Regions from separate parts of the Mesorhizobium sp. M1D.F.Ca.ET.231.01.1.1 genome, predicted to be linked through region 2. Evidence: predicted binding sites of a transcription regulator. Region 2 holds the regulator's gene; the other holds the start of a gene.

Region 1 (4,421 bases), on a different contig from region 2:
TAGAGATCGCCCTGCTTGGTCGGTCCGACCAGTGCCGGCACGACCGCGCCGCTGGCCGAGGTGATGTCGATGAGCGTCGGCTGCGCCGGCACGTCCATGTCCCACAGATCGTGATGCACCAGCTGGCGAACCCAGCGCAACTGCCCGGTGTTGAGGTCGAGCGCGGTGATCGAGGAGGAGAATTTCTCGACATTGGCGCTGCGGCCCATGCCGAGCTGGTCCGGCGTCTGGTTGCCGAGCGGCAGGTAGAGCAGGCCGAGCTTTTCGTCGGCGCTCGCTGTCGACCACATGTTGGGCGAGTTGTGGGTGTAGCTTTGCCCGGCCGGCAGCGGCGTCGTCTGGTCCGGATTGCCGGAATCCCAGTTCCACAGCAAGGCGCCTGTGCCGGCATCGTAGGCACGGATGACCCCCGACGGCTCCTCGGTCGAATAATTGTCGTTGACCGCGCCGCCGACGATGATCTTGCCGGCGACGATAAGCGGCGCCGAGGTCGAATAATAATAGCCCGACTTCGGATACGGCATATTGGCCATCAGGTTCAGCGTGCCGCCGTCTGCGAAGGACGGGCACACCTGCCCGTTCGCCGCGTCGAGCGCGATGAGGCGCGCGTCGGACGTCGGCAGATAGACACGGGCGGCGCAGGGCTGCCCGGCCGCGATCTTGGCGTCGGCGTAGTAGGACACGCCGCGGCAGGTCTGGTGCTGGCGGTTGGGGTCGAGCTTGATCTTCGGATCGTAGCGCCATTTTTCCTTGCCGCTCGCGGCATCGATGGCGATGGCGAAATTGTGCGGCGTGCAGATGAACAGCGCATCGCCCACTTTCAGCGGCGTCACCTGGTAGGTCGTCTCGCCGATGTCGTCGGGACCTTTCACATCGCCGGTGCGATAGGTCCAGGCCGGCTGCAGCTTGGCGACGTTTTCCGGCGTGATCTGGCCGAGCGGCGAATAGCGCTGGCCGTGCGGCGTGCGGCCGTAAAAATGCCATTCGCCGGCCGGCATGTCGCCGCCGAGATTGGCCGTCGGCGTTACCTTGTCCGTGCCGAGGCTGCCGCCGATATCCTTGGGGTCGGCGGTCATCGAATAGCCGGCCACCGCGAGCGAGGCGAGCACAGCCAGGATCAGCGGCGCGCGACCGTCGGGGCCGGTGAATCCTCGCCTTGCCCATGGCGTCAGCAGCCACAGCGCGATCAGCACGATGACGCCGCCGCGCGGACCGAGCTGCCACCAGTCGAAGCCGATCTCCCACACAGCCCAGCACAGCGTGGCGATCACGAACGCAGCGTAGAGCCATAGGGATGTCGACCTGCGCCTGACGAGCAGCCAGGCAGTGATCAGGAAGACCAGGCCGGCGATGGCGTAGTACCAGCTGCCGCCCAATGTCCCCAGCCAGATGCCGCCGCCGCCGAGAACCAGACCGATGAGGAAGAGGACGAGGGAGGTGATGGTGACAGCCAAGACGATACTCCTTCGACTGTTGCTCGCCTGAGGCGACTCTCCAGGCAACGGCATGCCGTCCCTGCCCTGCCGGCAGCTTTTCCTCACCGGCCGCGCCTGTCAAGCGAACCGGGGCGGTGCAAAAATGGAACAAAACGTAGACACTTCTGGCCTTTCGCTACCGAATCACTACATTCGGGGCGATGTCCGGCTTTTCCGAAGACATACCCTTCTTTGACGAACCGAATGCGCGGCCCGCGGCCCCGTCCGGTATTGCCGCGCGCGCCATGGCTGCCCGCAGCGCCCAAAACAGTGCGCCCGACTATCTGAAAGGCCTCAATCCCGAGCAGCGGCTTGCTGTCGAAACGACGGAAGGCCCGGTTCTGGTGCTGGCCGGCGCCGGCACTGGCAAGACGCGGGTCCTGACCACGCGCATCGCCCACATCCTTGCCACCGGCAGGGCTTTCCCGTCGCAGATTCTCGCCGTCACCTTCACCAACAAAGCCGCGCGCGAGATGAAGCAGCGTATCGGCATCCTGATCGGCGAAGGCAATGTCGAGGGCATGCCGTGGCTCGGCACCTTCCACTCGATTGGCGTCAAGCTCTTGCGCCGCCATGCCGAGCTTGCCGGACTGAAATCCGATTTCACCATCCTCGACACCGACGACGTGGTGCGGCTGATCAAGCAGATCATCCAGGCCGAAGGGCTGGACGACAAGCGCTGGCCGGCCAAGCAGTTCGCGCAGATGATCGACAACTGGAAGAACAAGGGCCTCGGTCCGGACGAGATTCCGGAAGGCGACGCGCGCAGCTTCGGCAACGGCAAGGGCCGTCAGCTCTACAAGGCCTATCAGGAACGGCTGCAGACGCTGAATTCCTGCGACTTCGGCGATCTGCTCTATCACCCGATCCGCATCTTCCGCGCCTATCCGGACGTGCTGAAGGAATATCACCGCAAGTTCAAATACATCCTGGTCGACGAGTACCAGGACACCAACACCGCGCAATACATGTGGCTTCGCTTGCTGGCGCAGCGGCCTCAATCAGGGCGCGCGCCATCGGCCGAAGGCCGCAAGCCCGACCGGGCGTCGGCCGGTCAGGCCGCCCCCGCGGAGGCCAGCGAGCGGAGCGAGCGAGCGGCCGCGAGCGAAAACAAAGTCAACATCTGCTGCGTCGGCGACGACGACCAGTCGATTTACGGCTGGCGCGGCGCCGAGGTCGACAACATCCTGCGCTTCGACAAGGATTTTCCGGGTGCCACCATCATCCGGCTGGAGCGCAACTACCGCTCCACCGCGCACATCCTGGGCGCGGCCTCGCATCTGATCGCCTACAATGAAGGCCGTTTCGGCAAGACGCTGTTCACCGACCGCGACGATCCCGACGACGACAAGGTGCATGTCCATGCCGCCTGGGATTCGGAAGAAGAGGCGCGTGCCGTCGGCGACGCGATCGAAGCTTATCAGCGGCAGAAGCACAACCTCAATGACATGGCGATTCTCGTCCGCGCGTCCTTCCAGATGCGCGCCTTCGAAGACCGCTTCATCACGCTTGGCTTGAACTATCGCGTCATCGGCGGCCCGCGTTTCTACGAGCGGCTGGAGATCCGCGACGCGCTGGCCTTCTTCCGCGTCGTCGCCAACAGCGGCGACGACCTCGCCTTCGAGCGCATCGTCAACGTGCCGAAGCGCGGGCTCGGCGAAGCCACCATCCGCCAGATCCACGATACGGCGCGCGCCATGCGTATCCCGATGCTGGAAGCCGCCGCGACGCTGGCCGAAAGCGACGAACTGAAACCGAAGCCGCGCGCAGCACTCCGCGAGGTCGCGGCCAACTTCGAACGGTGGCAGAAGGCGCTGGAGACCACGCCCCACACGGAGCTCGCCGAGACCATCTTAGAGGAGAGCGGGTACACCGACATGTGGAAGAACGACCGTTCGGCCGAGGCGCCAGGGCGGTTGGAGAACCTCAAGGAACTAATCCGTTCCATGGAGGAGTACGAGTCGCTGCGCTCCTTCCTCGAGCATGTCGCGCTGGTCATGGAGGCGGAGCAGGGCGAGTCGCTCGACGCGGTCTCGATCATGACGCTGCACTCGGCCAAGGGTCTCGAATTCGAGACAGTCTTCCTCCCCGGCTGGGAGGAAGGCCTCTTTCCCCACCAGCGCGCGCTGGATGAAGGCGGCCGCTCCGGCCTGGAGGAAGAACGCCGGCTTGCCTATGTCGGCCTGACACGGGCGAAGAAAAACCTGCACATCTGGTTCGTCTCCAACCGCCTCATCCATGGTCTGTGGCAATCGACGATCCCGTCGCGCTTCCTCGACGAATTGCCGGAGACTCATGTCGATGTCGCCGACAGCGGCAATTCCTATGGCGGCTATGGCAACTCTTACGGCGGCGGCTCATTCGCCTCGGGCCGCGGCGGCGGCCGGCAAAACCCCTACGGCGCCTCGCGTTTCGACAATATCGGCGCCGAGAAATCGGGCAGCTTCTCCAACACCTATGCGACGCCCGGCTGGCAGCGCGCGCAGGCCAACCGCACCGAGGCGACCGATCGCAACTGGGGCACGCGCTCCGGCCATCAGGTCGAGCGCATCGGCTATGGCGAGACCGATAGCGGCTATGGCGCCGGCCGCACCTCGGTCAAGGGCCGCACCATCGATGGCGAATTGGTCGCCAAATCCGTCGCCGACACGCCGTCGGCCTTCAGCGTCGGCGACCGCGTGTTCCATCAAAAATTCGGCAACGGCAACATTGCGGCGATCGATGGCAACAAGCTCACCATCGATTTCGACAAGGCCGGCCAGAAACGCGTGCTGGACGGCTTCGTCACCGGGGTTTGAGCAGTCCCCTCACCGATACCGCGCCTGGTTCCATTTGTGGCCGAGCAGCGACAGGATGATGATCAGCCCGTTGAAGAACTGGACGTAGAAGCCGCTCAGCCCCGCCGCCACCACGCCGGTCTGGATGAACGACACGGTCACCGCGCCG
Region 2 (4,421 bases):
TGGCGGCGGCCACGCTGATGGCTGTCTGCGTGGCGGTCTCGCGCTCCTGGCCGAAGACGCATCTCGTCTTCATGGCGGCGCTGTTTTGCGCCTTGGGCTTCGTCGCCGCGAAGGTCGAGACATGGCGCGTCGCAACACCTATGCTCGGCTCCGAAATCCAGACGCGGCTGACCGGGCGCGTCGTCGTCGCCGAGGAGATGGCCAATGGGCGGGTGCGGCTGACCATCGATCTCGTGTCGACCGCGCATCCGACGCTGCGCTACGCGCCGGACCGCGTCAGGCTCTCGGCGCGCAGGACGCCGCCGGACATGAAGGCTGGATCGCTGGTGACGGGCTATGCGCGGCTTTTGCCGCCGAGAGGCCCGGTCCGCCCCGAGAGTTATGATTTTTCCTTCGACAGCTATTTTTCCGGCATCGGCGGCAGCGGCTTTTTCCTAGGCGATCCGAAAGTCCTTCCGGCAACTGCCCCGCCGGCAGAGACGAGCATCGCCTCGGCGATTGAGAACGCGCGCGAGAACATCGCCGACCACATCCGAAACACCATCGGCGGGTCCGAAGGCGAAATCGCCGCGGCGTTGATTGTCGGCGTTCGCGCCGGCATTCCCGAAGACATCAACGAAGCGATGCGGCGCACCGGCATCTATCACATCATCTCAATCTCCGGCCTGCACATGGCGCTGGTCGCCGGCACGATCATGTTCCTGCTGCGCGGCGCCTTTGCGCTGTTTCCGGATTTCTCGTCGCGCCGGCCGGTGAAGAAATACGCCGCGGCGATCGCGCTTGCCTCGATCGCGGCTTACCTCGTCATCTCCGGCATCGTGGTGGCGGCCGAGCGGAGTTTCATCATGCTCGCCGTGATGCTGGTCGCCGTGCTCTTCGACCGCGCGGCGCTGACGATGCGCAATTTGGCGATCTCGGCCATCGCCGTCATCCTTGTCTCGCCGCACGAAGTGGTCGGTCCGAGCTTCCAGATGTCCTTCGCGGCCACCGCCGCCCTGGTCGGCGCCTATGCCGGCTTTGCCGACTATCGCGCCGGCAAAGCGATCGTGCCGCCGGCAAAGCGCTCCTTCCTCGGGTTCTTGTCGCGAAAACTGGCGGTCGGCGTGGGTGGCGCCGCTGTAACCTCGCTCATCGCGGGCAGCGCGACACTACTGTTTGCGATCTGGCACTTCCAGCGCGTCTCGCCGCTCAGTCTGCTCGCCAATCTGGCGGTGATGCCGATCGTTTCGCTGCTCGTCATGCCGTTCGCCGTGCTGAGCGCGTTGGCGATGCCGTTCGGCTTCGACGGTCCGTTCCTCTACGTGATGGGCAAGGGCCTGACCGCGATGATTGCCATTTCGGCATGGATTTCCGAGCGCTCGCCTGTCGATGCCGTGGGATTGATCTCGATCCAATCGGTGCTGCTGGCGACGATCGCGCTGGTCATCGCGACCATGGCCACCACCTGGCTCAGATTGGCAGCCGTGCCGTTCGCGCTTGCTGCCCTGCTCACCATTCCGCATGTCCGCACGCCGGATGTGTTGATCTCGGAGGACGCGCATCTGGTGGCAATGCCGATCGGCGGCGGCGAGCTCGCTATCAACCGCGAACGCTCCAACGAGTTCACCACCGACAACTGGAAGCGCGCGCTGAAAGCCGAGGAAATCGTGCCGCCGGAGACATTCGCCAAAGGCGCGCTGGATATTGCCGATCCCGTCGACCTGCCGCCGGGATCGCCATTCTATTGCACCGGCGATCTCTGCATCGGCCGGCATCCTACCGGCGCGATCGTCGCGCTTGCCGAAAACCGCGACAGCGCCAGGCCGGCCTGCGGCTATGCCGACCTCATCGTCATCAACGACGCCACGGCCTACAATCCTTGCCGCGATCCACGCATTCTTGTCGTCACCAAACGCCAACTTGCTCGCGATGGAAGCGCTGCCGTCTTCTTCGATCCGCAATCGGCGACGGCGCAACCTGTCATTCAATACGCCGTCGAGAAGTCCTATCGCCCCTGGCACGAACAGCGGAGCTACTCGCGAGAGGCGAGGGGCCTGGCGCCTTACAAGCGGCCCGAAAAGCCAGAGGCAAAGCCATAGCCGCTCAGTAGCGGCGAATGAGCCCGACCAATTTGCCCTGCACCTTAACCCTGTCCGGCCCGAAGATGCGGGTCTCATAGGCGGGATTGGCGGCCTCGAGCGCGATCGAGGCACCCTTGCGGCGGAAGCGCTTCAGCGTCGCTTCCTCGTCGTCGACAAGAGCCACCACGATCTCACCCGGGCTTGCCGTGTTGGCGTTGCGGATGATGACCGTATCGCCGTCGAAGATACCGGCCTCGATCATCGAGTCGCCCTTGACTTCCAGGGCATAATGCTCGCCGCCCGCGATCATGTCCGGCGGCACTGTGATCGAATGCGTCTGATGCTGGATGGCATCGATCGGCACACCGGCGGCGATGCGACCCATGACCGGAATGGATACGGCCGAAACGGCATCGTCATCATTGCTGGGCGTAGGCGTGCGCGAGGGCGCCGCAGGCTTGATCTGCCGGCCGAGATTGCCTTGGCCGCCCTGGATGACGCTTGGCGAGAATCTCTTCGCGGCATTGAGGCCGGGCGCGATCGAATCGGGCAGCCTCAGGACTTCCAGGGCACGCGCCCGGTTCGGCAGCCGGCGAATGAAACCGCGCTCTTCCAGCGCCGTGATCAGGCGATGGATGCCCGACTTCGAGGCAAGGTCGAGCGCTTCCTTCATCTCGTCGAAAGACGGCGGAATGCCGCTTTCCTTGAGCCGTTCATGGATGAACATCAGGAGTTCATGTTGTTTGCGCGTCAGCATGGCGGCCCCCATGGGTTCTGAAACCAGAATCAGAAAAACAAACCCAGAACAAACACTATCTGTTCCAGTTGTGTTCCGCAACCGTTTAAAGTTTAGTGAATGTGTTGACGTTTTGTTCAGCGTAACATCAGAACGCTGCATTCGGCGCCGGCTTCCGCCGCCGGGGCGAAGGGCTCGCGCACGATCAGGCCGTTGGCGTCGGCGAGCGTCCTCAGCATCGAGGAATCCTGGATGCCGAACGGTGTCGCGACCAGCCGTCCGGCCTCCTCGCGCACGACGGCGCGCACATAGTCCTGCCTGAGATCGTTGGCGCGCATCGCGGCGGCCAACCGGGCGGCGCGGATGTCCTGTCGGTAGTTGCGGCCACCCAGCTGCGCCAGAAGCGGCTTCAGGAACAATTGCGAGCAGACAAGGCTCGCCACCGGATTGCCGGGCAGGCCGATGCAGCGGATGTTGCCTAGCCGGCCAAACATCAATGGTTTGCCGGGGCGCATGGCGATCTTCCAGAAATCGAGCTGCATGCCTTCGCCGGTCAGCACGTCGTGGATGAGGTCGTGGTCGCCGACCGAGGCGCCGCCGAGCGTGACGATGACGTCGGCGCCGGCTGAGACCGCTTTCCTGACCAGAGCCGCGATTGCGTCCTGCCGGTCGGCGGCGATGCCGAGGTCGAGCGCGCGCGCCCCGACCGACTGGGCCGCGGCGGCGACGCCATAGGCATTGGACGAGATGATCTGGTCGGGACCGAGCGCGCTGCCGGGCGGCAATAGTTCGTCGCCGGTGGCGATGATCGCGACCAGCGGCTGCCGCACAACATTGAGGCTCGGGTGGTTGCCCGACGCCGCTAGCGAAAGCGCTGCCGGATCGAGCTCTCGGCCTTTATGGAGGAGCACGTCACCTTCGCCGAAGTCGAGCCCACGGCGACGGACGTTGCGTGCCTGCGCGGTCGGCTCGGTCACTTCGATGCTGCCACCACCGAGGTCGCGGACATTCTCCTGGATAACGACGGTGTCGGCGCCCTCGGGAAGGGGCGCGCCGGTGAAGATGCGCACGGCCTCGCCCTTGCCGATGGAGCCGGCAAAGCCTCGCCCGGCGGGCGCCATGCCGACAACGGAGAGCCGCACCGGCACTGACGCCACGTCCTCGGCGCGTGCGGCGTAGCCGTCCATGGCCGAAGCGTTGAAGGGCGGCTGCGTGCGCAGCGCTGCCACCGGTTCGGCCAGCACACGGCCTGCCGCATCGGCGAGCGGAACGCTTTCGCCAGGCAGCGCGGTCGCGCCATCCAGCAGGCGTTCGAGCGCCTCGGCGACCGGAACCAGCGCCATCCTAGGAGCCTGCCCCATGTTCGGCAGCTTTGTAGTCACCCGACTTGCCGCCGGTCTTCTCGACCAGCCTGATGCCGGAAATCACCATGGCGCGGTCCGCTGCCTTGGCCATGTCGTAGATGGTCAGGCAGGCGACGGACGCCGCGGTCAGCGCCTCCATCTCGACGCCCGTCTTGCCGGTGACGCGAGCAAGCGCGGTGACCCTCAGGCCGGGGAGCGCGCGGTCGGGCTCGATATCGACCGCAACCTTGGTGAGAAGCAGCGGATGGCAGAGCGGAACAA

What was found. The regulator LexA, encoded in region 2, represses DNA repair genes until DNA is damaged. The targets are predictions, from matches to a motif close to TGTTCNNNNTGTGTTCNG.
Region 1: EN874_RS16600 (UvrD-helicase domain-containing protein) is a predicted target of LexA. The motif match lies at 1,569-1,586, and genes of this name have one in related genera.

Annotation. Positions count from the first base shown of each region.
Region 1 covers NZ_RZOZ02000005.1:342,948-347,368, reverse strand. The annotation lists gene EN874_RS16605 (glucose/quinate/shikimate family membrane-bound PQQ-dependent dehydrogenase) at 1-1,454, opposite strand, end outside; gene EN874_RS16600 (UvrD-helicase domain-containing protein) at 1,637-4,273, shown strand; gene EN874_RS16595 (ABC transporter permease) at 4,283-4,421, opposite strand, start outside.
Region 2 covers NZ_RZOZ02000001.1:612,155-616,575, forward strand. The annotation lists gene EN874_RS03085 (ComEC/Rec2 family competence protein) at 1-2,078, shown strand, start outside; gene lexA (transcriptional repressor LexA) at 2,083-2,817, opposite strand; gene glp (gephyrin-like molybdotransferase Glp) at 2,934-4,139, opposite strand; gene moaC (cyclic pyranopterin monophosphate synthase MoaC) at 4,141-4,421, opposite strand, start outside.